One region of the Streptomyces sp. NPDC037100 genome, then DNA from elsewhere that is predicted to be linked to it. Evidence: riboswitches for the same ligand, from Rfam matches in the RefSeq annotation. Region 1 holds a riboswitch; each other region holds the start of a gene.
What was found. A riboswitch is a leader RNA that binds a small molecule or an ion and turns the genes downstream of it on or off. The one in region 1 is predicted to bind cyclic di-AMP.
Positions count from the first base shown of each region.

Region 1 (3,266 bases):
GGCGCCACGACGGTCGGCTGGGCGGCGAGCCAGGCGAGAGCCACCGTGGCCATGGGCACGTCGTGCGTCCCGGCGATCTCGTCGAGGGCGGCGAGCACCCGCTGGCCCCGCTCGGTCTCCAGGTGCGCGGCGGCACTGCCCGCCCGCGCGCTGTCGACCGTCGTGCCGGGCCGGTACTTGCCCGTGAGGAAGCCGGACGCGAGCGAGAAGTACGGCAAGGCGGCCAGGCCGGTCCGCTCGGCGAGATCCTGCAGCTCACCCTCGTAGGTGTCGCGGGAGACCAGGTTGTAGTGCGGCTGGAGGGCCACGTACCGGGCGAGCCCCTCACGCTCGGAGAACTCCAGGGACGCCCGCAGCCGCTCGGCGGAGATGTTGGAGGCGGCGATGTGCCGCACCTTCCCGGCCTTCACAAGACTGTCGAGCGCGCCGATGATCTCCTCGACGGGCACGTCGGGCTGGTCGAAGTGCGTGTAGTAGAGGTCGATGTAATCGGTGCCGAGGCGTTGCAGGGAGGCATCGGCGGCGGCCTTGACGGTGCCGGCGGACAGTCCGCGGAACTCGGGGTGCCGGCTGACCTTCGTGGCGACGACGACGTCCGCGCGGTTGCCGCGGGACTTCAGCCACTTGCCGAGCACCGTCTCGGACTCACCACCCTTGTTGCCCTCCACCCAGGCCGAGTAGGAGTCGGCGGTGTCGACGAAGTTGCCGCCGGCGGCGGTGTAGGCGTCGAGTACGGCGAACGACTGGTCCTCGTCGGCGGTCCAGCCGAAGACGTTGCCGCCGAGGGCGAGCGGGAAGACCTCGAGGTCGGAAGAGCCGAGCTTGCGCAGTGAAGTCATGCTGCACGTCAACCCCCCGAGGGGAACGCCTCATTCCGCGGCGTACGCAAAGGCCCTGTAAACACTCCCGCCCGGCGTGCGCCGCCGCACGCCACAACGTCCGGCAGCCCTGACGTCGGGGGGTCGTCAGGGCCGTCGGTGCTTCAACGGTACGTACCGCTTACGGGTTCAGTCCCTTGCCGCGCAGCCACGCCATCGGGTCGATGCCGCTCGCGGATCCGCCGGAGTGGACTTCGAGGTGCAGGTGCGCGCCGGTGACGTTGCCGGTGGCGCCCACGCGGCCGATCACGTCGCCGGTGCTGACCTTCTGGCCGACGCTGACGCCGATGGAGGACTGGTGCGCGTACCAGATCTCGGTGCCGTCATCGAGGGTGAGGACGGTCTTGTAGCCGTACGAGCCGTTCCAGCCCGCCTCGGTGATGGTGCCGCTGTGCACGGCCTTGATCGGCGTGCCCGTGGGGGCGGCGAAGTCCAGGCCCGTGTGGTAGCCGGAGGACCAGTAGGCGCCGGCCTGGCCGAAGCTGGAGGTGATGGTGTACGAGGAGGTCGGCAGCGTGAACTGCTTGGCCAGGGCGGCGAGACGCTCGGCCTCGGCCTTCTTCCTGGCCTCCTCCTCCGCCTTCCGCTTGGCCTCGGCGGCCTTGGCCTCGGCTTCCTTCTCCGCCTTGGCGACCGCTTCCGCGGCTGCCTTCTCGGCGGCGGCCGCGGCGTCCTGGGCGGCCTTGGTCTCGATCTGGTCCTGCTGGTGCTCGACCTGGGCCATGATCCGGGCGCGCAGCGCCTCGCCGGCGCCGGCTTCGGAGGTGCTCTCCTCGGTGGCCGCCGTGGCGGTGCCGAGGCTGCTGAGCGGGGTGGCGGAACCTTCGGGGGTGTCGTCGTCCGAGATGAGGGAACCCACCGAGGGCAGGTCCGGCACGGAGATGGACACCGGGGGCTTGCCGGTCTGGGCACTGGCCATGCCGCCGGCACCCACGGCGGCTATGACGCCGACGCCCAGGACGGTGGAGCTGCGGGCGAGGCCTCCGCCACGCTGCTTGGTGACGCGATGCCGGCCACGGACGGGACGGATGGACTCCTCGGTGGGGTTCCACTCCTGGAACGGGCCCTCGTCGGTGCGCTGACCGCCGTAGCCGAAGGTGTCGGTCTCGCGCTTCGGCGCGTACGGGGCCGTGGGGGCAGGCCGGTTGGACGCCACGTGGGCGTACTCCTTTCCTTCCTTCTCGCCTACCGGGTTAGCTGACGGGTTCGGAGCAGGAAGGTCTCCTACGCGCGTATACCCGCCGTGCTTCCACGGTGGTATCCGCCCGATTCACCCCAAGTGGTGGTTCCCCGGTTCCCTTTCAGGATTCGGCGCATGCGCACGGAGCCGCCTTCTGTGACGGCTGGGACGACCGCGCTGCGTTATCGAACGTTAATGGAGGCGCGAGGGGTATTCCAGCGATTCCACTTGATCATTAACCTTTTTCGCGCGGACTTTGCCGCCATGACCGGCTCAAATCGGGCGAGTTGACCGCTTCACAAGTGACCGACGAGTTTTGACGGTACGTCAGTTGTTATGCGGAACGGGGTGGTTCCCTCACCGACCGTAATGGCGTCACCGGGGAATGCACCAAGGGCCGGAATCCTTTTGGATTCCGGCCCTTGGCCTTCAGTAGCGGGGACAGGATTTGAACCTGCGACCTCTGGGTTATGAGCCCAGCGAGCTACCGAGCTGCTCCACCCCGCGTCGTTGTGACACCAGTGTACGCCATCCGCGGGACCACTCGCGCACACCCACTGATCGGGCCGCGCTCAGCCCGGCAGGTGACGGTTCGGGGCCTTGGCCCGCTCCTCGTGTTCCGGGAGGACGACGACCTCCACCCCCCGGGCCGCCAGGAGGCCGCTGCCGTCGGCGTCCTTCACGAAGGTGTCCGGCTCGCGCCAGGCCGTGACGACCCGTCGGACACCCGCGTCGAGGATCAGCCGGGCGCAGGGCGCGGGGCGGGAGGCGCGGCGAGCGCAGGGCTCCAGGCTGCTGTACACCGTCGCGCCGGGCAGGCGCGGGTCGGCCGGGTCGAGCTTCGCGAGGGCCGCCTCCTCGGCGTGCACCACCGGGTCGCCGCCCTCTCGGGAATGGCCACGGGCCAGTTCCGTACCGTCGGCGGCGACCACGACCGCGCCCACGCTGAACGCGGTGTCCGACGGCGGACAGCGCTCGGCCAGCTCACAGGCGCGGGCCAGCCAGTGATGGTCGGCGGCGGCGGGCAGGGAGCCGGCGCCCGGGGCGGTCGGTTCGTAGCGCATCAGGACGACGTCCTCGATCCGCCGCGACTCCAGCAGCCGGAGCCGGCCGCCCTGGTAGCCACCGGGGCCGAAGAGCCGGGGCGCCCGGGGGTCGCCCACGAAGAGCGGGGCGAGGACCAGCTGGAGTTCGTCGGCGAGGCCCTG
Region 1 covers NZ_JBVJSX010000003.1:21,709-24,974, forward strand. The annotation lists gene ACZ7EG_RS10105 (aldo/keto reductase) at 1-839, opposite strand, end outside; gene ACZ7EG_RS10110 (M23 family metallopeptidase) at 1,000-2,034, opposite strand; cyclic di-AMP (ydaO/yuaA leader) riboswitch at 2,046-2,202, opposite strand; tRNA gene ACZ7EG_RS10115 (tRNA-Met) at 2,492-2,565, opposite strand; gene ACZ7EG_RS10120 (dihydrofolate reductase family protein) at 2,631-3,266, opposite strand, start outside.

Region 2 (3,266 bases), on a different contig from region 1:
GCGGCAGGGCACCGAGGAGACCGTCGCCGCCATCGACTCCGCGGCCGTGCGCGCCTTCTACGAGAAGCACGTCCGCCCTGCCACGGCCACCGTCGTGGTCGTCGGCGACCTCACCGGCATCGACCTGGACGCCCTGCTCGGGGACACGCTGGGCGCCTGGACGGGCTCCCCGGCCGAGCCGCGTCCGGTGCCGCCGGTGACCGCCGACGACACCGGCCGGGTCGTCATCGTGGACCGCCCGGGCGCCGTCCAGACGCAGCTGCTGATCGGCCGGATCGGGCCGGACCGGCACGACCGCGTGTGGCCCGCGCAGGTGCTCGGCACGTACTGCCTCGGCGGCACCCTCACCTCCCGCCTGGACCGCGTCCTGCGGGAGGAGAAGGGCTACACCTACGGCGTACGGGCGTTCGGCCAGGTCCTCAGGTCCGCCCCGGACGGCACGGGTGCGGCGATGCTCGCCATCAGCGGCTCCGTGGACACGCCCAACACCGGCCCCGCTCTGGAGGACCTCTGGACGGTGCTGCGCACCCTCGCCGCCGAGGGGCTGACCGACGCCGAGCGGGACGTCGCCGTGCAGAATCTGGTCGGCGTCGCGCCGCTGAAGTACGAGACGGCAGCGGCCGTCGCGAGCACGCTGGCCGACCAGGTCGAGCAGCATCTGCCCGACGACTACCAGGCCACGCTGTACCGGCAGCTCGCCACGACCGGCACCGTGGAGGCCACCGCGGCGGCCGTCAGCGCCTTCCCGGTGGATCGGCTGGTGACCGTCCTCGTCGGTGACGCGGCGCAGATCAAGGCGCCTGTCGAGGCCCTCGGCATCGGCGAAGTCACCGTCGTCGCCGCCGAGTAGCGGCACGCCCGCGCAGGGGCCCTGGTTGTCTTCAAAGGCGCCAGGGCCCCTTTATGCCCGAATTGGGGTGGGAGTTGCCTGTCTGCCCTGTGGGATGCGCTACAAAAGCCGGGATTCGTTTGGGAATTGAAAGTGGCGCCGCTTAGCGTCGTCCGGGCTGTTCGTCAGGCAGTGCGCCGCACCCGCGGCACCGGACAGTCATCGCCGAGTCCCCGTACGGCGCGAGCCAGGGGAGCCGGGGACCCACCGCAGTCCCTGGGGTGAATCGGACGCCCGCGCGTGCCGCGAGGGAGTCCGTAGGAGACCTTCCTGCTCCGAACCCGTCAGCTAACCCGGTAGGCGAGAGGGAAGGAAAGGACCAGCCACCACATGGCGTTCACTCGCGCCACCGGGAAGCACCGTCGTCCCAGCAGGATCCAGCGTCGCACCGCCCGCGCGGCGGGTGTCGCGGCCCTCGCCACCACCGGCGTGATCGGCACCGTGGCTGCCCCCGCGGCCTTCGCTGCCGAGCCCAGCGCCGAGCAGACCGGCCTCACCCCGGTCGTCACCATGGGCGACACCGTGGCCCAGCAGATCGACGCCCAGGCCGTCGCGCAGCAGCAGGCCGCCGAGGAGGCCGCCGCCAAGCGGAAGGCCGAGGAGGCCGCCCGCAAGCGGGCCGCCGAGGAGGCCGAGAAGGCCAAGGAAGCGGCCGAGGAGGCCCGCGAGGCCAAGGAGCGCGCCGCCCGCGAGGCCGAGCGCAAGCGCCTCAACGCCTACGTGGCCCCGATCTCCGGCTCGTACGTCTCCACCGGCTACAAGGCCAGCAGCGGCCTGTGGTCCTCCGGCAGCCACACCGGCGTGGACTTCCACGCCGCCAGCGGCACCTCCGTGCACGCCGTCGGCGCGGGCACCGTCGTCGAGGCCGGCTGGGGCGGTTCCTACGGCAACCAGATCGTGATCAAGATGAACGACGGGACGTACACCCAGTACGGCCACCTGTCCTCCGTCGGCGTCTCGGTGGGCCAGCAGGTCACCCCCGGCCAGCAGATCGGCCTGTCCGGCGCGACCGGCAACGTCACCGGCCCGCACCTGCACTTCGAGGCCCGTACGAGCCCCGAGTACGGCTCGGACATCGACCCGGTCGCCTACCTGCGCTCGCACGGCGTCGGCGTCTGAGCGGAACCCCTCCGTCGTTCCCGAAGCCCCGGCTCCCCGAGCCGGGGCTTTCGGTGTTTTCCGGATGCCCGCCGGATGCCCGCGGGGCGTCTCTGGAAGCCCGCCGGATGTCCGCTGTCCAAAAAATATCCCTGGATTCCCGCCTGCCGTCGGAAATTCCGGCTCATTGCAATAGAGTCACGGAAACACGCGCCGCTCGTCGGCGTTTCACGGGGATTAAGGGGAGGTCGGTCATGCGTATTCCCGCGCACTCGGTGTGCACGGCCATCCGGGACGACATCGTCGCGGGTGTCCACGCACGCGGCAGCCGGCTCACCGAGGAACTCCTCGCCCGCCGCTACGGCGTCTCGCGGGTGCCCGTCCGGGAGGCGCTGCGCACTCTGGAGGCCGAGGGCTTCGTGGTGACTCGCCGGCACGCGGGCGCGTGCGTGGCCGAGCCCACCGAGCAGGAGGCCGGCGACCTGCTGGAGATGCGGATGCTCCTGGAGCCGCTCGGTGCGGCCCGCGCCGCCCAGCGCCGCACCGAGGCGCATCTGAAGGTCCTGCGCGGCCTGGTCCGGCTGGGCCAGGACAGGGCCCGTCGCGGCAACAGCGACGACCTGCGCTCCCTGGGCGCCTGGTTCCACGAGACGCTCGCCCAGGCCTCCGGCAGCCACGCCCTGACCTCGATGCTCACCCAGCTCCGCCACAAGATCACATGGATGTACGTCGTGGAGGCGCCGCTCAGCCCGGTGGAGTCCTGGACGGAACACGGCGCGATCGTGGACGCGGTGGCGCGCGGGGACGGTGAGCGCGCTCGGGCGGTCACGGCGCTGCACACCGAGCGCGCGATCGGCGCGCACCGCCTGCGCCTCGGCTCCGCCGAGGAACGCGCCGACCGTGTGAGGAACTCGCAACATCCCGTAAACACGGCGAGCCTGCGGCTTTAACACGGCAGCCGTATACAAAGAGAGGCGAATTCCCGGGGGTTTATTTCCGATGCCCGAAGACGGGAATTACTGCCCCCTATGGACCGGGAATGGCGAAGGGCCCGCCCGGTCAATTCGGACGAGCCCTTCGCTGTGCGCCGCATCGGGCGCTCAGGACATCAGACGGTCTCGGGCAGTTCCTCGAGACCCTCGGAGACCAGCTTCGCCAGCCGGTCGAGGGCGGCGTCCGCGCCCTCGGCGTCGGAGGCGAGGACGATCTCCTCGCCCCCCTGGGCGCCGAGGCCCAGGACGGCCAGCATCGAGGCCGCGTTGACGGGGTTGCCGTCAGC
Region 2 covers NZ_JBVJSX010000017.1:46,531-49,796, reverse strand. The annotation lists gene ACZ7EG_RS36830 (M16 family metallopeptidase) at 1-850, shown strand, start outside; cyclic di-AMP (ydaO/yuaA leader) riboswitch at 1,043-1,207, shown strand; gene ACZ7EG_RS36825 (M23 family metallopeptidase) at 1,220-2,008, shown strand; gene ACZ7EG_RS36820 (GntR family transcriptional regulator) at 2,242-2,937, shown strand; gene ACZ7EG_RS36815 (HPr family phosphocarrier protein) at 3,096-3,266, opposite strand, start outside.
Region 2: it holds a riboswitch for cyclic di-AMP, as region 1 does, so the genes downstream of both, ACZ7EG_RS36825 (M23 family metallopeptidase) here and ACZ7EG_RS10110 (M23 family metallopeptidase) in region 1, are expected to answer to the same signal.

Region 3 (3,266 bases), on a different contig from region 1:
ATGACGGCGTTGGCGGCGCTGAGGATCGTCTGCGTGGAGCGGTAGTTCTGCTCGAGCAGGATCGTCGTCGCGTCCGGGTAGTCCTCCTCGAACTGGAGGATGTTGCGGATCGTCGCGCCGCGGAAGGCGTAGATCGACTGGTCGGCGTCACCCACCACGCACAGCTCGGCGGGCGGGATCTCGGCCTCGGGCGGCACGTCGACGGGGTGCTCCGAGGTGCCGACCAGCTCGCGGACCAGGGCGTACTGCGCGTGGTTGGTGTCCTGGTACTCGTCCACCAGAACGTGCCGGAAGCGGCGGCGGTAGTGCTCGGCGACGTCCGGGAAGGCGCGCAGCAGGTTGACCGTCGTCATGATCAGGTCGTCGAAGTCGAGGGCGTTCGCCTCGCGCAGCCGCGACTGGTACATGGCGTAGGCCTGGGCGAGGGTCTTCTCGAAGCCGTCGGCGGCCTGGGCGGCGAAGTCCTCCTCGTCGATCAGCTCGTTCTTCAGGTTGCTGATCTTGGCGCTGAAGGACTTCGGCGGGAAGCGCTTGGGGTCGAGGTCCAGGTCGCGGCAGACCAGGGCCATCAGACGCTTGGAGTCGGCGGCGTCGTAGATCGAGAAGGACGAGGTGAAGCCGAGCTTCTTGCTCTCGCGCCGGAGGATGCGCACGCACGCGCTGTGGAAGGTCATGACCCACATGGCGTTCGCACGCGGGCCGACGAGCTGCTCGACGCGTTCCTTCATCTCGCCGGCGGCCTTGTTGGTGAAGGTGATCGCGAGGATCTGGCCCGGGTGCACGTCCCGCTCGGCGAGCAGGTGGGCGATGCGGTGCGTGAGCACGCGGGTCTTGCCGGAGCCGGCGCCGGCCACGATGAGCAGCGGGGAGCCGGAGTGGACGACGGCGGCGCGCTGGTTGTCGTTCAGCCCCTCCAGGAGGGCGGCGGTGTCCACCACCGGGCGGGGGGCTCCGTCCCGGTAGTAGGCGTCCCGGTCCGGGGGCACGTCGAACTTCCCGCCGAACAGATCGTCCGGGATCGACTCCGGAACGTGATCGTCCTCGGGTGGCGGCGGGGGCTCGTCCGCGGGGCCCCGCTGGGCCTGGAGGTTCGCCAGGAAGCTGTCGTCAAAGAGGCTGCTCATCGCTCTCCGAGTCTAGGGCGCCCCACTGACAGCCCGCCGCCGCCCTGAGAACATCGCCGCGCGCCCGGGGCCCCGCCGACCGCCCGGCGGCGCGTTGTCGCCCTCCATGACGGCGCGATCACACCCTGCTACACGCCCGTCAAGTGCGGACTTTTCCCATCCAATCCCCCTTGATCGTCCACTCTCGGCAACGCTCGGCAATAAGGTCACGAAAATGTATCGGGCATATCACCCATCAACCTTCACAGGGGCCACACGAGTTGGCTACGGTGCGACCAGGCCGCATGACCCCCACCGGCGAACGTCGCCGGGCCGCGCGGCCTCCGCCGAGTCCGGTGTGCCGCAGCGGCAGCCGGAGCCGGGGACCCAACCGTGAACCTGGGGTGAATCGGCCCGCCTCCCTGTGCGGAGAAGGCCGTAGGGCAAACCTTCCGAACCACCCGCCCGAACCCGACAGCTAACCCGGTAGGCGGAACATGGAAGGAGTCGCCTCCCTTGGCGTCGCACCGCAAGTCGCGTCCTACGGGTACGCGCATGGCAGGCATACGGACCCCCGCCCTCGCAACGGCGGCCCTCACCTCCGTGGCCCTGCTGTCCCAGTCGGCCAACGCCGCCCCCGAGGCCGACGACAAGCCCAGCCTGGAGGAAGTCGAGAAGAAGGTCGACGACCTGTACCGCCAGGCCGAGTCGGCGACCGACAAGTACAACGCGGCCAAGGAGAAGACCGCGAAGCAGCGCAAGCGCGTCGACACCCTCCTCGACGACGTCGCCCAGCGCACCCAGAAGCTCAACGAGGCGCGCGAGGAGCTGGGTTCCTTCGCCTCCGCCCAGTACCGCACCGGCGCCGCCGCCCCGGACACGGCGACGTTCCTGCTCGCGGACACCCCGCAGGACTACTTCGACCAGACTCAGCTGATGGACCGCATGACGGGCCGTCAGAAGGTCGCGGTCGACGACTACGTCACGCAGCAGTCCGAGACGATGAAGAAGCGCCAGGAGGCCACGGAGAGCCTGGAGACGCTCACCGAGTCGCAGGGTGATCTGAAGACCGCCAAGGCCACCGTCCAGCGCAAGCTCGCCGACGCGCGCGAGCTGATGTCGAAGCTGACCGCCGAGGAGAAGGCCCGGCTCGCGGCGATCGAGAAGGAGAAGCAGGCGGAGGCCGCCCGCAAGGCCGACGAGCTGGCCCGGCAACAGGCCGCGCAGCAGCAGGCGGAGGAGGCCGCCCAGCAGCAGGACGGCGGGTCCTCCTCGTCCGGATCGACGGGATCGTCGGGCTCCGGCTCGTCCTCCTCGACGGTCCCGGCCGACTCCTCGACGGTCCCGGCCGACTCCTCGTACGCCACCAAGGCCGACAAGGCGCTCGCCTTCGCCCGCGCCCAGATCGGCAAGCCGTACGTGTGGGGCGCCGTCGGACCCGGCTCCTACGACTGCTCGGGCCTCACCCAGGCCGCCTGGAAGGCCGCGGGCGTCACCCTGCCCCGCACGACCTACGACCAGGTCAACGCCGGCACCACGGTCCCGCTCTCCCAGGCCCGGCCCGGTGACCTGGTCTTCTTCTACGACGACGTCACGCACGTCGGGATCTACATCGGCAACGGCATGATGATCCACGCGCCGAAGCCCGGCACGTACGTGCGCGAGGAGTCGATCTACTACGACGGCGAGTCGGCGATCCACAGCGTGGTGCGCCCGGCCTGAGTGAGGCCTGAGGGCCCAGAGGTCGCGTCACGTTTTTGAGGGGCACGCGCGCGTGCCCCTCTCGTAACGCGCGCACCGCTCTCTAGCATCGGCGCTATGTCCGGTCCCTCCCCCTTTGCCGCCTGGTGGGCGACGTATGCGCTGGCGACCGGCACCGTGTCGGCCGGTCTGGACTCGGCGGGGTACGCGGTCCTCTCCCGCATCGCCCTGGCCCTGGCCTGCGCGGCCTGGTCGGCGGCGGCCGCGGGCCTCGTCCAGCGGACGCACGGCGAGTGGCGGGGGGAGACACCGGCCGCGCTCACCACCGTGGCGGCGACCGCGGCCCTGGGCACCGGCTTCTCCGCGGCCGGGCAGCAGCCCCTGGCCGAGGCGCTGCTGGCGCTCGCCATGGTGCTCTGGGCGGTGCTGCTCACCGCGGAGGCCGAGGGGCGGCGTGGGACG
Region 3 covers NZ_JBVJSX010000002.1:657,169-660,434, forward strand. The annotation lists gene pcrA (DNA helicase PcrA) at 1-1,124, opposite strand, end outside; cyclic di-AMP (ydaO/yuaA leader) riboswitch at 1,439-1,611, shown strand; gene ACZ7EG_RS08105 (C40 family peptidase) at 1,620-2,825, shown strand; gene ACZ7EG_RS08110 (SLAC1 family transporter) at 2,922-3,266, shown strand, end outside.
Region 3: it holds a riboswitch for cyclic di-AMP, as region 1 does, so the genes downstream of both, ACZ7EG_RS08105 (C40 family peptidase) here and ACZ7EG_RS10110 (M23 family metallopeptidase) in region 1, are expected to answer to the same signal.